One region of the Apibacter sp. B2966 genome, then DNA from elsewhere that is predicted to be linked to it. Evidence: riboswitches for the same ligand, from Rfam matches in the RefSeq annotation. Region 1 holds a riboswitch; the other holds the start of a gene.

Evidence for each region. A riboswitch is a leader RNA that binds a small molecule or an ion and turns the genes downstream of it on or off. The one in region 1 is predicted to bind cobalamin.
Region 2: linked by a shared signal. The riboswitch ahead of metE (5-methyltetrahydropteroyltriglutamate--homocysteine S-methyltransferase) and the one ahead of G8C43_RS03440 (TonB-dependent receptor) in region 1 are both predicted to bind cobalamin.

The regions. Positions count from the first base shown of each region.
Region 1 covers NZ_CP049714.1:794,120-802,423, forward strand. Annotated here, with positions in the region: gene G8C43_RS03410 (hypothetical protein) at 1-226, shown strand, start outside; gene G8C43_RS03415 (1-acyl-sn-glycerol-3-phosphate acyltransferase) at 630-1,190, opposite strand; gene G8C43_RS03420 (glycosyltransferase family 2 protein) at 1,692-2,645, shown strand; gene G8C43_RS03425 (glycosyltransferase family 2 protein) at 2,649-3,674, shown strand; gene G8C43_RS03430 (hypothetical protein) at 3,786-4,022, opposite strand; gene G8C43_RS03435 (MerR family transcriptional regulator) at 4,042-4,374, opposite strand; cobalamin riboswitch at 4,493-4,692, shown strand; gene G8C43_RS03440 (TonB-dependent receptor) at 4,859-6,841, shown strand; gene G8C43_RS03445 (YncE family protein) at 6,838-7,968, shown strand.
Region 2 covers NZ_CP049714.1:1,730,062-1,738,365, forward strand. Annotated here, with positions in the region: gene fbaA (class II fructose-bisphosphate aldolase) at 1-854, shown strand, start outside; gene G8C43_RS07510 (SIMPL domain-containing protein) at 938-1,669, shown strand; gene G8C43_RS07515 (NADH:flavin oxidoreductase) at 1,690-2,790, shown strand; cobalamin riboswitch at 2,912-3,101, shown strand; gene metE (5-methyltetrahydropteroyltriglutamate--homocysteine S-methyltransferase) at 3,293-5,599, shown strand; gene G8C43_RS07525 (DUF421 domain-containing protein) at 6,010-6,705, shown strand; gene G8C43_RS07530 (fumarylacetoacetate hydrolase family protein) at 6,711-7,319, opposite strand; gene G8C43_RS07535 (3'-5' exonuclease) at 7,316-8,080, opposite strand; gene G8C43_RS07540 (CDP-alcohol phosphatidyltransferase family protein) at 8,061-8,304, opposite strand, start outside.

The sequences.
Region 1 (8,304 bases):
AAGTGAAAATTATTATGTGATTAAAGGTATTGTTGACGGTTTAAAGGATTTCAAGCCGACTAATAAATCTAAAAATGACCTTTACCATGTATTACAAGGTTTAATTATCGTGCCTTCTCGATTGGCATACGGTAGAGAATCCAATTACATAAACAGTAAAGATGCTACGTTCATTTTAAATTTTGAATTGTATAAAGTTTGCCTTCAAGATCAAACTTGTAATTAAATTTATATATTGTTTGAATGTATTGTTCAGACAATCATATAACCATTGCTATCAACAATTATGCTCTGTTAATTATTGGTGGGAGCTAATTTTAAATTTTTTTTATACATCAAATAGATTTACTGGACAAAATCAGTAAAAGGTTCTACAATATAATGCGGAAGGACATAGAAATCAATGACTTTTAATGCGGTGCAATTATCCAGATCATGAGTCTTATTACGATCATCCATAACGTTGATATATGTTATATATCCATCAAAATTACAGGCAATAGTTATAAACAGAATATTCTTGTCGGAATTCTGATTTTACAAATATAATCTGAAAGTTGCTTGATCGTCCCAGCAATATAAGAATTCAAAAAAATATTTTTAATGTCTAAGAATTTAGATAATCTAATTTAATAAATCTTAGGATTATAGTTTTCAGGAAATTTAGCCATCTCCGGTTTATAAAAGTCTTCTATTTGATCAAATATCTCTTCAATCGTTTGATTGCCGATATAAATTAATTTGGAAACACCGGTTACTTTGTTTTTATAATCGGCATAGGCTAGAGCAATAGGAACGTTCGCTTGCTTAGCTATATAGTAAAAACCTTTTTTCCATTGTAAGGCACGGGAGCGAGTGGCTTCCGGAGTATTTATTAAAGCCATCGAATCGGAATTTTTAATTAGTTCCGATGAATATTGAACCAAATTATTCCATTGACTTCGATCGACTCCTAAACATCCAAGTGCTTTGAAAAAGAATCCATACCATGGTTTGGTATAAGCATCTTTAATCATTACTTTATAAGGAATTTTTAAACACCAAAAACTGGCTAAACAATAATATAAATCCCAATTAGAGGTATGGGGAGCACAAATTAATACGCATTTTCTTAATTCATTAACAGGCACTTCATTTTTAAATCTCCATCCCATAACGAACAGCATTAACCTTCCTAGTAATTTTCTCATAATTTGATTACTTATTAAAAATAATTAAAAAGTTCAGTTAATTGACATTAACTGAACTTTTCACATGTATATAATTTTCTAATTAACTTAACATTGACATTATGTAATCCATAATAACTAACACCATCTTAAAGAGAATTTGTACCATGATCTATTTATTTTTTTCTGAATTAATTAAAACACTAAACTAAAAAAAAGTTATATTCAGGTGCTCTACATACTGTTATAAAAACCTGAGCTTTAATTATCAGAATCTCTACTATATATATGAACGCCCTAAATTTTTTGCTAAATTAAAAATTTTCTTTGAATTTAACTCAAATTAATTATAAATATCTTAATGGAATTTTATTTATATTTTTAATTATTCCCATACATTTTTTCGTTGCGGATACCTATAAGTTGACGTAAAACTCACTTCCTAAAATTTTTTATCTTAAAAAAGCCGATTTACACGGTTTAATTAAAAATATTTTACTTTTGTATTTATATATCTTACTTATGACTCCCTTGGTATCGGTTATTATGGCTGCTTACAATGCAGAAAAACATATATCTGCATCAATTGAATCGGTAATCAAACAAACGTATGCTAATTTTGAATTGCTGGTTATTAATGATGGCTCATCCGATAGAACTCAATCAATTATAGAAGAATTTAGTAAAAGAGATTCCCGAATCAAGCTTATTAACAACGATAAAAACTTGTTTGTTATAAAATCCCGTAATATCGGAATTGAAAATGCTAAAGGTAAATATTTGGCTATATTAGATGCTGATGATCTTGCATTACCCAATCGATTGGAAAAACAAGTTGAATTTCTGGAGAATAATCCGGATGTATTTTTAATAGGCAGCAGTGCTCATATAATTGATGAAAACAATACTATTTGTAATAATTTTATAGCTTTAACCGATTATCATGAATTAAAAAGAAATATTCTCAAAAACAATTTATTCTATCATTCTTCTATACTATTAAGAAATGATAAAGTTTTTTATCGAGAAAAAATGATTTATTCGGAAGACTATGATCTCATTTTACGGTTATTTTCAGAAGGTAAAAAAATTGTAAATCTACCTGATACATTAATTTCATACAGACAAACCAATCATTCACTTTCAAAAACCAAAAACAGACTAGTACAATGGTTGTTTATCAATAAAGCCCGTGAATTTTATAAAGAAAGGCTCGGTAATGGTAAAGACAGTTATGATGCGTTTAATCCACAATCATTTATTAATATAGAAGATATTCATTACCCAATTAGTAAAAAAGATTTGTTATATGCCATGAAAATTTGTTTTTACAGAAAAGATGCAAATCAATTAAAATTTTTAGTAAAAAAATATCGTAACTATTATCCTATATCATTAGATTATATACTTTATTCTCTATTTTCAAAAAATAAAAATACTTTTAATCTCATTTGTAAAATTTATTCTAAACTTTAAACTATGGATATTTTAATTAAATCTTTTAACCGCCCCTTTTATTTGGACAGATGCTTAGCCAGTATCCAAAAATTTGTAATGGGTACTTATTCAATTAAAGTTTTAGATGATGGAACTCCTGAAAAATATCTAAATAAAATTAAATTAAAATACCCGTCCATTAAAATTATAAAATCTGAAAATTATATAGAAAAGGAAGAAGCAATTAAAGAAAATTTAAAGTCAGGTAAAGATATTAATGGCTTTAAAATTCCTACTCAACTTTGGGTCAATTCAGTAAAAGAAGCTTCAGATTATTTCATTATAACGGAAGATGATGTTTGGTTTACGAGAAAAATTAATGTGAATGAAATCAATGAAGTAATGGAAAAAGAAAATATATCCTTACTCAAATTAGGTTGGTCGGGAAATAATAATTTTGTTGATCAGTTTAAACATGATAAAATCAATTCCGATATAATTTCCGTATATCCGGATCTTTTTACTGCCCCTCCTTTCATTCTGAAATGTTTTTTTTATAATAAATATAAGTTTTTTAGTATTTTATATAAATTGGGTTTGGTATCTAACACTACTAAAACTAAATATTGGATTTTAATTTCAATACTTATGGGTGTTCATAAAAAAGAATTTTGGCTTAAAACTTGGGAAAATATAAATGGAAAAGTTGATGAAAAAAAACAATTATACAATGCTACCCTGTATTTTAGAAAGCATAAACACAAAAACATGATCGCTCAATTAAATCATGAAGTTCTGAAAACTACGTTTAATTCTTCTGCTACCAATTCCTATCATAATTATGGATTTGATTTTGATGTTAATCAACTTAATTATTTAATTAATGAAAAATGGTATAATGATGCATTTGATCCCATGCAAAATTTTCCTAAGGATTTCTCAGAAGATTACATCCTATCATTTTTGAAAAATGAAAATAATCAAAAAATAAAACCGGAAGAATGGAAAAAATGGTCAGAAAAATTTAAAAATCAATATAGGAACCAGGGGTGTGCTATTGATGATTAAAAAAATATATATCATCATTTATTAAATTAATCCCATCGAATCAAAGAGCAAAAAAATAAGCAGTGATGTACTGCTTACTTTTTTAATATCATAATTTAATCTAAGAAGTCATTACTCCTCTTCATCATCTTCGTATTTTTCGATTTCAGCATCGCAAAAATCGAATGCTTGTTGAATCAATGAATTTACTTCATTAGCAACCTCTTCCTCTTCTCCTTCCAAATCATCAAACCATTCAACCTCCTCTTCTTCTACATTTAAAATAAATCTAGGATACTCTGTATGCACAACAAATAAATCTTCAGGAAAATCTGAATTGTCTGCCATTAAAAACTTAGGTAATTTCATATTGTCTTTATTTAAATTTTTATTCGTCTAATAATTCTTTTAACTTAATTAATTCTGCCTTCACTAACTCTAAACGAGCAATGATTTCAACTTTTTTGGATAAATTTTTTTGTGATTGTAAAACAACTTTTGCTCCTTCTAAGGTATATCCTTTTTCTTTTACTAAATGAAAAATTATTTTAAAATTTTCAATATCTTTTGGGGTAAAAAAACGGTCTCCTTTTTTATTCTTTTTGGGTGAAATACTATCAAATTCTTTTTCCCAAAACCTTATAAGTGAAGTATTAACATTAAAAGCCTGCGCTACTTCGCCTATAGAATAATATAATTTTTCAGGAAGTTGTACGTTCATTATTCAAATCTAATGATTTTTTAATTCAACTTACTATAGTTCGTTTAAAAAATTAATCTTTTTTTAGAATTATTAGTTCGACCCAAATAATCAATACGGATGCCCTAAAAATATTTATTTATATTTGCCTAAATTTGGTGATTGCTATTTACCGGTAAATATGCAATCTTAAAAGGGAATTCGGTGAAAATCCGAAACAGGCCCGCTGCTGTAATCTTCTAGTACGTTTTAAGAGATATACCACTGAGAAGTTGCTTTCTTGGGAAGGTTCTTAAAATGAAGTAAGTCAGAATACCTGCCAAATTTAACCATAGTTTTACAAGCTTTCGTGGAACAAGGCTGAAACATTAAAAGCATTTCATATTCACTTTTCCTGTTTACTTTTCCGGAAACTAGTTTACTATATCTGTAATTTAAGATATTCGACTCCATGATGATGAACATCAATCATAAATATAGTGTATTTGCTTTTTTATTAAGCCTGATGAGTCCATTATCTTATTCCCAAGAAAAAAAAGACAGCATAACTGTAACAGAATTACAGGAAATACTGGCAACGGGAAAAAGAAATGATAAAGGAATAATTCCTTTCCAAGAATTGAAAGGAAAAGAATTAGAAAATCGAAACAGCTCTTCGGTAGCTGATGCCGTACGATTATTTTCAGGAATTCAACTTAAAGATTATGGAGGTGTTGGAGGAATGAAAACAGTTAACATTCGAGGAATGGGAAGCGAACACGTGGGTGTATTTTATGATGGAATAGCCATAGGAAATGCTCAAAATGGTATGGTTGATTTAGGAAAATTTTCCATGGATAATTTAGAATCAATATCAGTATACAACGGACAAAAAAGTCAAATATTCCAACCCGCTAAAGATTTCGGCTCTGCCGGAGGTATCTATTTAACAACCAAACGTCCTGTTTTTACGGGTGAAAAAAAAACTAATATAGGTGCCACCTATCGTTCCGGATCATTTCATTTAATTAACCCCTCCCTCCTATGGGAACAAAAATTATCCTCATTTATTTCATCTTCTCTTACTATGGAATATATTAATTCAGATGGAAAATATAAATTTCAACAAAAGAAAGGTAATTGGGATACGATCGCTGTAAGACAAAATGGTAACATAAGTGCTTTTAGAACAGAAGGAAATTTATTTGGTACCCTACCTCATGGTAAATGGAATCTGAAAGGATATTATTATGATTCAAGCAGAGGAATACCCGGTGCCGTTTTAAAAAATTCTTATAAAAGGTATCAGTTTGCTCAACAATGGGATCGTAATTTCTTTTTGCAGGGATCTTTTGAAAAAATAATCAGCACAAAATACAGAATAGCATTAAATGCTAAATATGCTCATGATTTTACCAATTATAAAAATTTAGAAGTTTTTAATGACTCTATTTGGGGAAATAAATTTTCCAACCGTATTAACAATACTTATAAGCAAGATGAACTATATATTTCATCTTCACAACTGGTTACTTTATTTTCTTTTTGGGATATTTCTGTATCTGCAGATTACCAACATAACGGAATGAATGCCGATTTAAAAAATTTCGCTTCTCCTTCGAGAAATACAGAAATGATCGCTTTAGCTACAGCTTTTCATTGGGATAAACTTAAAATTCAAACAAGCGTTTTAGGTACATTTGTGCAAGATAAAACGAAAGACATGAACAGCATGGGTACAGCTTCAGACAAAAATGAATTTACCCCTGCTGTTTTCTTAAATTACCAACCTTTACTTTCTAAAGATATTAGCATTCATGGTTTTTATAAGAGAATTTTTAGAATGCCAACATTTAATGATTTATACTATACGGATTTTGGAAATTCAAATTTAAAACCGGAATATACTAATCAGTTCGATGCGGGTATTCGTATAAATAAAAACTTTACTTCCGGTAGTTTTATTCATTTTGATTTTACTATTGATGCTTATTATAATACGGTCAAAGATAAAATCATAGCTTATCCCAAAGGACAACAATTTCGTTGGACCATGTTAAATTTTGGTAAAGCAAGAATAAAAGGGTTAGACTTATCTTCTAAGACTTCAATATTAGTGAAAAACGTTTTAGTTTCAACCCTGATAACCTATACGTATGAAGATGCACAAAATTTATCTTCTCCTATTTTAAATTATAAAAATCAACTTCCTTATATACCTTGGCACAGTGGGACATTTACTTTAGAAGCTGCTTACAGAGATTGGAATCTAAATTATAGCTTTATGTATACGGGAGAACGGTACAATTCTCCTTCTAATAATACTGAAAATAATGTAAAAGCTTGGTATACTCATGATATACAATTTTCAAGAGAATTATTTTTCACTCATATCAAATGCAAAGCATCTTTACAAATCAATAATATTTTTAATAAATATTACGACATAGTAGCCAATTATCCCATGCCGGGTAGAAACTATACGATCATCATTAAATTAAACATATGAAAAAACTAGAAACTATGGTAGCAAGGAAATTTTTAGTACCAATTTTAATAATTATTACAGGGTTCATTGTTTCTTGTAGTAATGACGATTCATGGTCTGAAGATGATTCAAACATTATATCCCAACCGGATGCCAAAAAAGGGTTATATATTTTGAATGAAGGTAATTATCAACAAAACAACTCTTCTCTATCCTATTTTGATTATGACACAGCTGATTTTTTTAATAACTATTTTACTAAAATCAACCCTGATCAAGGTGGATTGGGCGATACCGGTAATGATTTAAAAATTTATAAGGATAAAATGTATGCCGTAATCAACGGTTCTAATTATGTTGAAATTATGGACGCTAAAACAGCCAAGCATATAGGAAAAATAACTATTCCAAATTGCAGATACATTACATTTAACGGCGACTATGCGTATGTGTCTTCATATGCTGGTTCTACTCCTAACGGACAAGGATATGTTGCCAAAGTTGATCTTGCTAACGGCACCATTGTAAATGAAGTTACTGTCGGACGCAATCCGGAAGAAATGACTATTGTAAATAATAAGCTTTATGTTGCTAATTCAGGAGGATATTATTCTCCGGATTATGACACAACGGTTTCTGTAATTGACATGAACAGTTTTACAAAAATTAACGATATCGAAGTCGGTAAGAACTTACATAGAATACGAAAAGATAAGAATAATCATATTTGGGTTACTTCAAGAGGCGATTATGCTAATTTAAAGCCTTTCGTTGCTGTTATTGATCCATCGACTGATCAAGTCATTAATAAACTGGATATAGCGGTTTCAGACTTCACTTTTTATAAAGAAAAACTTTATTTTTATGGATCGGAATATTCTTCAGGAAAAACTATAAATAATTATGGTATTATAAATATAGATACGCAAAAAGTGATAAGTTCCGAATTAATCAAAGAGAGTTCAAAGTCTGAAATTATGTCCCCATATGGGATAATTGTTGATCCTGAAAATGGCAGCTTTTATATTGGGGATGCTATGGATTTTGTTTCCAATGGAAAAATATATTATTTCTCAAAAAATGGCGACTTACAATGGTGGAAATCAACCGGCGTATCTCCCGGACATTTTGCCTTAGTAAGTAAATAAATTTTTTCAAACTTCTATAGCTTTAAAAAAGTAAAAAGATTGATGAAAAACAATCTTTTTACTTTTTGGTACTATATCTTAATATCCTACCTATTATATAGCATAAAAATATTGTCGGAAAACTGATGAAAAATGGGTAAATAAATAATACTATTACTAAATGTTAAGATAAAATCTATAAATTGGCAAGGCATCTGAAATTTAAAACAACTTATTATATTTCATAAATTTATCAAATATATCGGCGTTATTATAATACGATACTATTTTCATTTTTTAATTTCACAGTTTAATCAAAAATTGTAACTTTGGCAGCAAAACTTTACAAAAAATACT
Region 2 (8,304 bases), 940 kb from region 1:
AAAACTCTTCCCTTAGAGCAGATGTTTTAGGGGCTATAGCTGGAGCAAAACATGTCCATACGTTGGCAGAAGCCTATGGGGCAACTGTAATTTTACATACTGATCATTGTGCAAAAAAACTATTACCTTGGGTTGACGGGTTATTAGATGCATGTGAAGAATTCCATAAAAAAGAAGGAAAAACATTATACTCTTCACACATGCTAGATCTTTCAGAAGAGCCCTTAGATGAAAATTTAGCAATCTCTTCCAAATATTTTGAAAGAATGGCAAAATTAGGAATGACTCTAGAAGTTGAAATAGGGATAACAGGCGGAGAAGAAGACGGAGTTGACAATTCAGATATAGAAAGCTCAAAATTATATACACAACCTGAGGATGTTTATAAAACGTATAAAGCATTAAGCGCAATAAGTCCTAATTTTACTATTGCAGCAGCATTTGGTAATGTACATGGAGTGTATAAACCGGGAAATGTTAAATTAGAGCCTAAAATACTTCACAACTCACAAGAATACGTTCAAAAACAAGTGGGCGGACCTTCAAAACCGATTAATTTTGTATTTCATGGAGGATCAGGTTCTTCCTTGTTAGATATAAGAGAAGCTATAAGCTACGGAGTAGTAAAAATGAATATTGATACAGATTTACAATTCGCTTATACCGAAGGGGCAAGAGATTATGTAGAAAAAAATATTGATTATTTAAGAACTCAAGTAGGAAATCCAACCGGAGATGAAGCACCAAATAAGAAATTTTATGATCCAAGAGTTTGGATGAGAAAATGTGAAGAAGGTTTCTCAAAAAGATTGGAAAAAGCTTTTGAAGATTTAAATAATATAAACACATTATAGTAAAAAAATATAAATTTTATTTATAAAAAATGAAAGCACCTTTATTTGAGGTGCTTTTTTTGTATATTTGGAAAAAAGAGAGTATGAAAAATTATCTAATAGTATCAACATTACTAGCGTCCATTTCAATCGTTCTTGCTGCTTATTTTTTAGGTAATTCTTACCAAAAAAGAAATCAATCCAATACAATAACAGTAAAAGGATTAGGCACAAAAGATTTTGAATCTGATTTAATAGTATGGAAAGCCGATTTTTCTAAGAAAAATCTCGATTTAAAACAAGCTTATGCCGAATTAGATGCAGATAGAAAAAAAGTAAGAGAATATCTGATTTCCAAAGGATTTTCCGATAAAGAAATAGTTTTTTCCTCAGTAGAAATAAGTAAACAATATGATAGTAGATACAATGAAGGAATAAATCAAAATATATTTACGGGGTATGAATTAAATCAAACCATAACCATAGAATCTAAAAATGTGAGAAAAGTAGAAGATCTTTCCCGTCAAATTACAGAATTGATTAATAACGGAGTAGAGCTCTATTCCCGATCGCCTTTATATTACTATACTAAATTATCTGATTTAAAAATACAGATGATTTCAGATGCAACCAAAGATGCAAAAAAAAGAGCAGAAGAAATAGCAATTAACGCCGGTTGTAAATTAGGCAAATTAAAAAATGCCAATCAAGGGGTTTTTCAAATAACTGCTCAAAATTCATCTGAAGATGATTACTCTTGGGGAGGAGCATTTAATGTATCATCCAAGAAAAAAACAGCAAGCATTACCATTCGTTTAGAATATGAAATTAAATAATAACTACGATATAAATTAAAATGGTACATAAATTATTTCAACCGTTTACATCAAAAAAACTGTCATTAAAAAACAGAATAGTCATGGCGCCTATGACCCGATCATTTGCTTATGATGGAATCCCCGGTAAACAAATAGCTGATTATTATCAAAGAAGAGCACAGGCCGAAGTGGGCTTAATTATAACAGAAGGAACCGTTGTTCGCAGGGCGGCATCTTCCAATGATCCCAATATACCTGTATTTTATGGAGAACAAGCCTTAGAAGGTTGGAAAAAGGTGGTTGAAGAAGTTCATGCTAAAGGTGGTAAAATAGCTCCGCAACTTTGGCATATGGGAATAATACCTGCCCATAAAAACTGGAAACCATCAGAGCCTTTTGAGGGACCATCCGGACTTTTAAATCCGGAAACAAAAGGCGGAAAAGAAATGAGCGAAAGTGATATTGAAAATACAATTGAGGCTTTTGCAGAAGCAGCTTACCAAACCAAAAAAATAGGTTTTGATGCTCTGGAATTGCATGGAGCGCACGGATATTTGATCGATCAATTCTTTTGGGATAAGCTCAATAAAAGAAATGATATATGGGGAGGAGCTACCCTGGCCGAAAGGAGTCGTTTTGCCATTGAAGTTGTAAAAGCGGTTCGAAATGCGGTAGGAGAAGATTTTCCTATAATATTACGCTTATCACAATGGAAACAACAAGATTATTCCGCTAAATTGGCAAAGACACCGGAAGAAATGGAAGAATGGTTACTACCGTTATCGGATGCCGGAGTTGATATTTTTCATTGCTCACAACGAAGATTTTGGGAGCCCGAATTTGAAAATTCCGATTTAAATTTTGCAGGATGGGCAAAAAAAATAACGGGCAAACCTTCCATAAGTGTAGGATCTGTGGGGCTCACCGGGGATTTCCTAGGGGCATTCAAAGGACAAAGTTTTGAGGCGTCCGATAATTTTCTTAACGAATTAAATAGAAGATTAGATGCGGGCGAATTTGATTTAATAGCAGTAGGAAGAGCGCTACTTGCAGATCCTGAATGGGCATTAAAAATTAAAAATGGAAACTTATCTGAGTTTAAAGGATTTTCTAAAGATCAACTTAAAGAATTATACTAATAAAAACATAAAATAGTAGTAAAATAAAAACAAAAACCAAGTTTTAATTTTTATTTATTTTAATAAAGAAATAAAAGCAAAGGTTTTTTATCTTTGTATATATAAGTTCTTTACTTAATTTCTTTATCAACAAGAATAAGGTGCTGTGTAAAAACGACTTAATAGGGAATCATGTGTGAATCATGAGCTGACGCGCAACTGTAAGTAACCTAAAAAAAATTTTATCAATAAAAACCATTGCCGATTTAAACGGTGAGAAGGTAGATAAAATGTTATAAGCCAGGAGACCTGCCTGTTCTTAATTGACAATGCTTTCGCGAGTAAAAGCAAGATCACAAAAAATATAATTGGACTACAAGAAACTTTAAGATCATTAGAATAATTAGTTTACTTGTATGTCAAAATTGTTTTGAAATTTGATTTTATTTAACAAAGAAAGAGAGCATTGTGAAGTTTAGCAATAAGAGCTTTTTATAATATAATCGTTTAAAAAGTTATAAAAATGCAAACACACAATCTTGGCTATCCGCGTATTGGTAGTGACAGAGAACTTAAAAAAGCCTGTGAAAAATATTGGGCTGGTAAAGCGTCAGTCGAAGAGCTGATGATAACAAGTAAAGATATCCGGCACCGAAACTGGGTAACTCAACAAAAATTAGGGATTGATTGGATCCCATCTAATGATTTTTCTTATTACGATCAGGTACTTGATATGTCACTAATGGTCGGAGCTATCCCTAAAAGATATAATAAGGTAATACTGGATAAATCAAATACAGAATTAGACTTATATTTTGCCATGGCAAGAGGACATCAAAAAGAAGGTATTGATATAAAAGCCATGGAAATGACCAAATGGTTTGATACCAATTATCATTACATTGTCCCTGAATTTGAAAGTAATCAGAAATTTTCCTTGTTTTCAACAAAAATTATTGATGAATATTTAGAAGCTAAAAATGCAGGAATCCATACAAAGCCGGTTATAATAGGCCCTGTATCTTATTTGTTGTTGGGAAAAGAAAAAGAGGAAAACTTCAATAAGCTGGATTTACTAAAAAATATTCTTCCTGTCTATATAGAAATCCTAAATAAATTAAAGGCAGAAGGTGTTGAATGGGTGCAGTTTGATGAGCCTTTCTTAGCTTTGGATTTGGATGAAAAAGCGAAAGACTCCTTCCAATATGCCTATAAAGAAATACATAAACAATTTCCTTATATAAATAAAATACTAACTACCTATTTTGACGGATTGAAAGACAATTTAGCACTTGCTTTTAATCTACCCGTACAAGCATTACATATTGATTTGGCACGTTGTCCGGAACAATTAGATGAAGTTTTAGAAAATATTCCGGAAAAACTTATCCTGTCCTTAGGAATCGTTGATGGAAGAAATATATGGAAAAATGATTTCGAAAAATCTTTGAAACTTATTCAAAAAGCTGTTTCCAAAATTGGTAAAGACCGAATTTTAATAGCTCCTTCTTGTTCACTTCTTCATAGTCCGGTTGACTTGGAATTGGAAACAGATACAAAAGCCCTTTCATCGGAAATTAAAAATTGGTTGGCTTTTGCAAAACAGAAAATCGATGAAGTAGTAACCTTAAAAAAGCTTGCGTCTAAAGAAGATTCCCTGGATTTACAAAAAAAATTACAGGAAAATATAGCGGCTGCAACCAGCAGAAAAATATCAGCTTTAATACATAACGAAAAAGTAAAAGAAAAAATAAGGAACATTGAAAAAGTAGAAGATAAAAGAAATTCCGTATTTTCAGAACGAAAGAAAAAACAATCTGAAGCCTTGCAGTTGCCTTTATTTGCAACAACTACGATCGGCTCATTTCCTCAAACATCCGAAGTCAGAAGTTGGAGATCTAAACTAAAAAAAGGATTGATAACTCCTTTAGAATATGAAGAGCTGATTAAAAAGGAAATTGAAAAAACAATACGATTCCAAGAAAAAATAGGTATAGATGTATTGGTTCACGGGGAGTTTGAACGAAACGACATGGTGGAATATTTTGGAGAACAATTAGAAGGAGTTGCATTTTCCAAAAACGGATGGGTACAAAGTTATGGAAGCCGTTGTGTGAAACCACCCATCATTTATGGCGATATATTCAGGCCTAATCCTATGACTGTGAAATGGTCTTCCTATGCACAATCCTTAACAAATAAAAATGTAAAAGGTATGTTGACCGGACCGGTAACCATATTGCAATGGAGTTTTGTACGAGACGATCAACCGAGAAAAGATACCTGTTTCCAAATTGCATTAGCCATTAGAGAAGAAGTAGTAGACTTGGAAAAAGCGGGAATACGAATTATTCAAATAGATGAACCGGCCATAAGAGAAGGGCTGCCGTTACGAAAAAAAGATTGGCAAACCTATTTAGAGTGGGCTATAAAAGCATTTAGAATTGCATCCTGTGGGGTAAAAGATCAAACACAAATTCATACTCATATGTGTTACTCTGAATTTAATGATATCATACAAAACATAGCAGATATGGATGCAGATGTAATTACCATAGAATGCTCTAAATCAGATATGAAGTTGTTAAACATTTTTTCAGAATTTAAATACCCTAACGATATTGGTCCGGGTGTTTATGATATCCACTCTCCGAGAATACCGTCCAAAAATGAAATGGTTTCCTTATTGAAAAAAGCAATAAAAAGTATACCGGTAGAGCAATTGTGGATTAACCCGGATTGCGGACTAAAGACAAGAGGATGGGAAGAAACAGAAAAAGCATTAATCGAAATGGTAGGAGCAGCAACAGAAATGCGAGAACAATACTAAACGATCTTTTTAGTATCGGTCTGTATAATACGTATAAATGTTTTAAATATGATCGTAGCTTCTTAAAAGTCGTTTAAACCAAAGGTTAGAATTCAATGAAAATTTAAAAAATTCTAGAGTTCGATAAATTAAAACTTAAAAATGATTTATTAAAACAAAATCATAATTGTCTTAGTAGTATTTTAATTTTAAATAGCTAAAATAGGATAAGAAACAAAAGTTGATTATACATTTTATGTGTTAAGAATAAGCTGAAAACATAGTGCTTTCAGCTTATTTTCATTTTATTATAATATTATATGTATATATTTCTTTAAAATAAAATAAGAAACATTTTGATAATTATACATTAATATATTAAATTAATTTATATTTTTGTATATAACACTAAATTACAAATATAGAATATCATGGATTTAAAAAATGCAGTTTTCGGAAGCTTCAATATATATGATAACATATTTATATCGATAAAATTAGTAGTAGCATTTATCGCCGTTTTAATTTACATTAAATTAGTAGGAAGAACCATTTTAAACCAAGTTTCCGGAATTGATCTAATTCAGAATATAGTCTTAGGGGGCTTGGTAGGTGGAATTATATATAATCCGAATATTTCTATTATGGAATTTGCTTTAGTGTTGTTTATTTGGACATTCATTGTATATTTAATAGCCTTTCTCACAAAAAAATATAGTCGTTTAAGAGGGTTAGTAGAAGGTCCTATTATACCTTTAGTATTAAAAGGAAAATTTAATATAGAAGGATTTAAAAAAGCAAAGATTGATATAATGACTTATGCCAGTGTACTAAAAAATAATGGTATATACGATATATCTAAAGTATATTTTGCTCAAATGGAACAAGACGGTTCCATTACCGCATTTACGGATGATTATGATAAATACGCGGTCTTACTGGTTATTGATGGCAAAATTAACCATGTCTATTTAGAAGGAATTGATAAAACAGAAGATTGGCTAAAAAATGAATTACGAAAACAAGGATATGATGATGTGTCCAAAATTTTCATTGCACAGTGGTCTCCGAATAAATTTTTTATTGTACCCAAAAGTCAGGATTATAAATTGAAGGTTAATGATTAAAACTATTACCTGATTTTAATCTCAAAAAACTTCTCATTTTCAATAAAACCTTCCAAAAAATCATTTTCACTAAGCTTTGAAACTCCCGATGGAGTTCCGGTAAAAATAATATCGCCCATTTTTAAAGTGAAATATTGAGAAATATATGAGATGAGGTAATCAAATGAAAAAATCATTTCTGAAGTATTTCCTTTTTGCTGAATATTACCGTTTTTCATTAAAGAAAAATTCAAATTATCTAAATTAAACTTCTCTTTACTTACAAAATTTCCAATTAAAGCAGATCGATCGAAAGCCTTGGATTTTTCCCAGGGAAGCCCTTTTTCTTTTAATCGGTCTTGTAAATCTCTAGCAGTAAAATCAATGCCAAGTCCAATTTCAGAGTAATAATTTCCGGCAAATTCCGGTTGAATGTATTTTCCAACTTTAGAAATTTTTATAAGAACCTCCACTTCATGCTGAAGGTTTTCAGTGAATTCTGGAATATACCAATCATCACCGGGTCTGGCTAAAGCGGTATCCGGTTTAATAAATAAAACCGGATCTTTAGGTATCTCATTGTTTAATTCTTTCGCGTGATTACTATAATTTCTTCCTACACAGATAAATTTCATAAAACACTTTTTAATTTTGCTCTTGTAAAAATTTTTTTCGAATATAAAGGAAAATCAGCATTCATTAACCAGGAATAATATCCTAAATCACTTAAAAACACATTTTTCAATTTTTTACCTTTGTATTTTCCAAAATTGAAAACCTCGTCTTCATCCTTATCTATTCCAACAAATCCTGCCAAATCAGCATTTTTATTTTGCATGGTAAACTCATGAAGGAATTTCACATCGTTTTGAATATCCTCATATTTTTCAAGTTGAGCCTTTAATATTTCATACGTAGCATAAGTATCTGCAGAAGCTGAATGAGCATTTTCTAAATTCTTATCGCAATAAAATTTATAAGCTGCGGAAAGATTCCTGGGTTCCATTTTATGAAAGATTACTTGAACATCAATCGGGCGGTGTTTTTTTATGTCAAATTCAAACCCGTTTCGCAAAAGTTCTTCCGCAAGTAATGGGATATCGAATCGATTGGAATTATATCCTGAAAGATCAGAATCTTTAATCATTTCGAGAACTTGAGGGGCAATTTCTTTAAAAGTAGGAGCATCGACAATATCTTTATCATAAATTCCATGAATTAAAGACGATTCTTTTGGAATTGGAATTTCAGGATTAACTCTCCAAGTTTTACTCTCTTTTGATTGGTCAGGGTTTACTTTAAATATACTAATTTCAACTATCCGGTCTTTGCTGATATTTATTCCGGTAGTTTCAAGATCGAAAAAGCAGATTGATTTATGTAGTTTTAGTTCCATTTGAAATAATTTTTTTTCGAAATATAATTGATAAAATTAAGTAAATTAATATAAGTATTGGTATAGCTGATATTTTAAGGAAAATTAATAATACTATGCAAATTATAAGGAAAGAGTATACAAGAGAATTATCTTTCCAGGTTAAGTTTTTAAATTTAAAAGCCAATAAGGGAATATTGGCAACCAGTAAATAGCTTGATAAGGCAGTAATGAATAATAAAAAC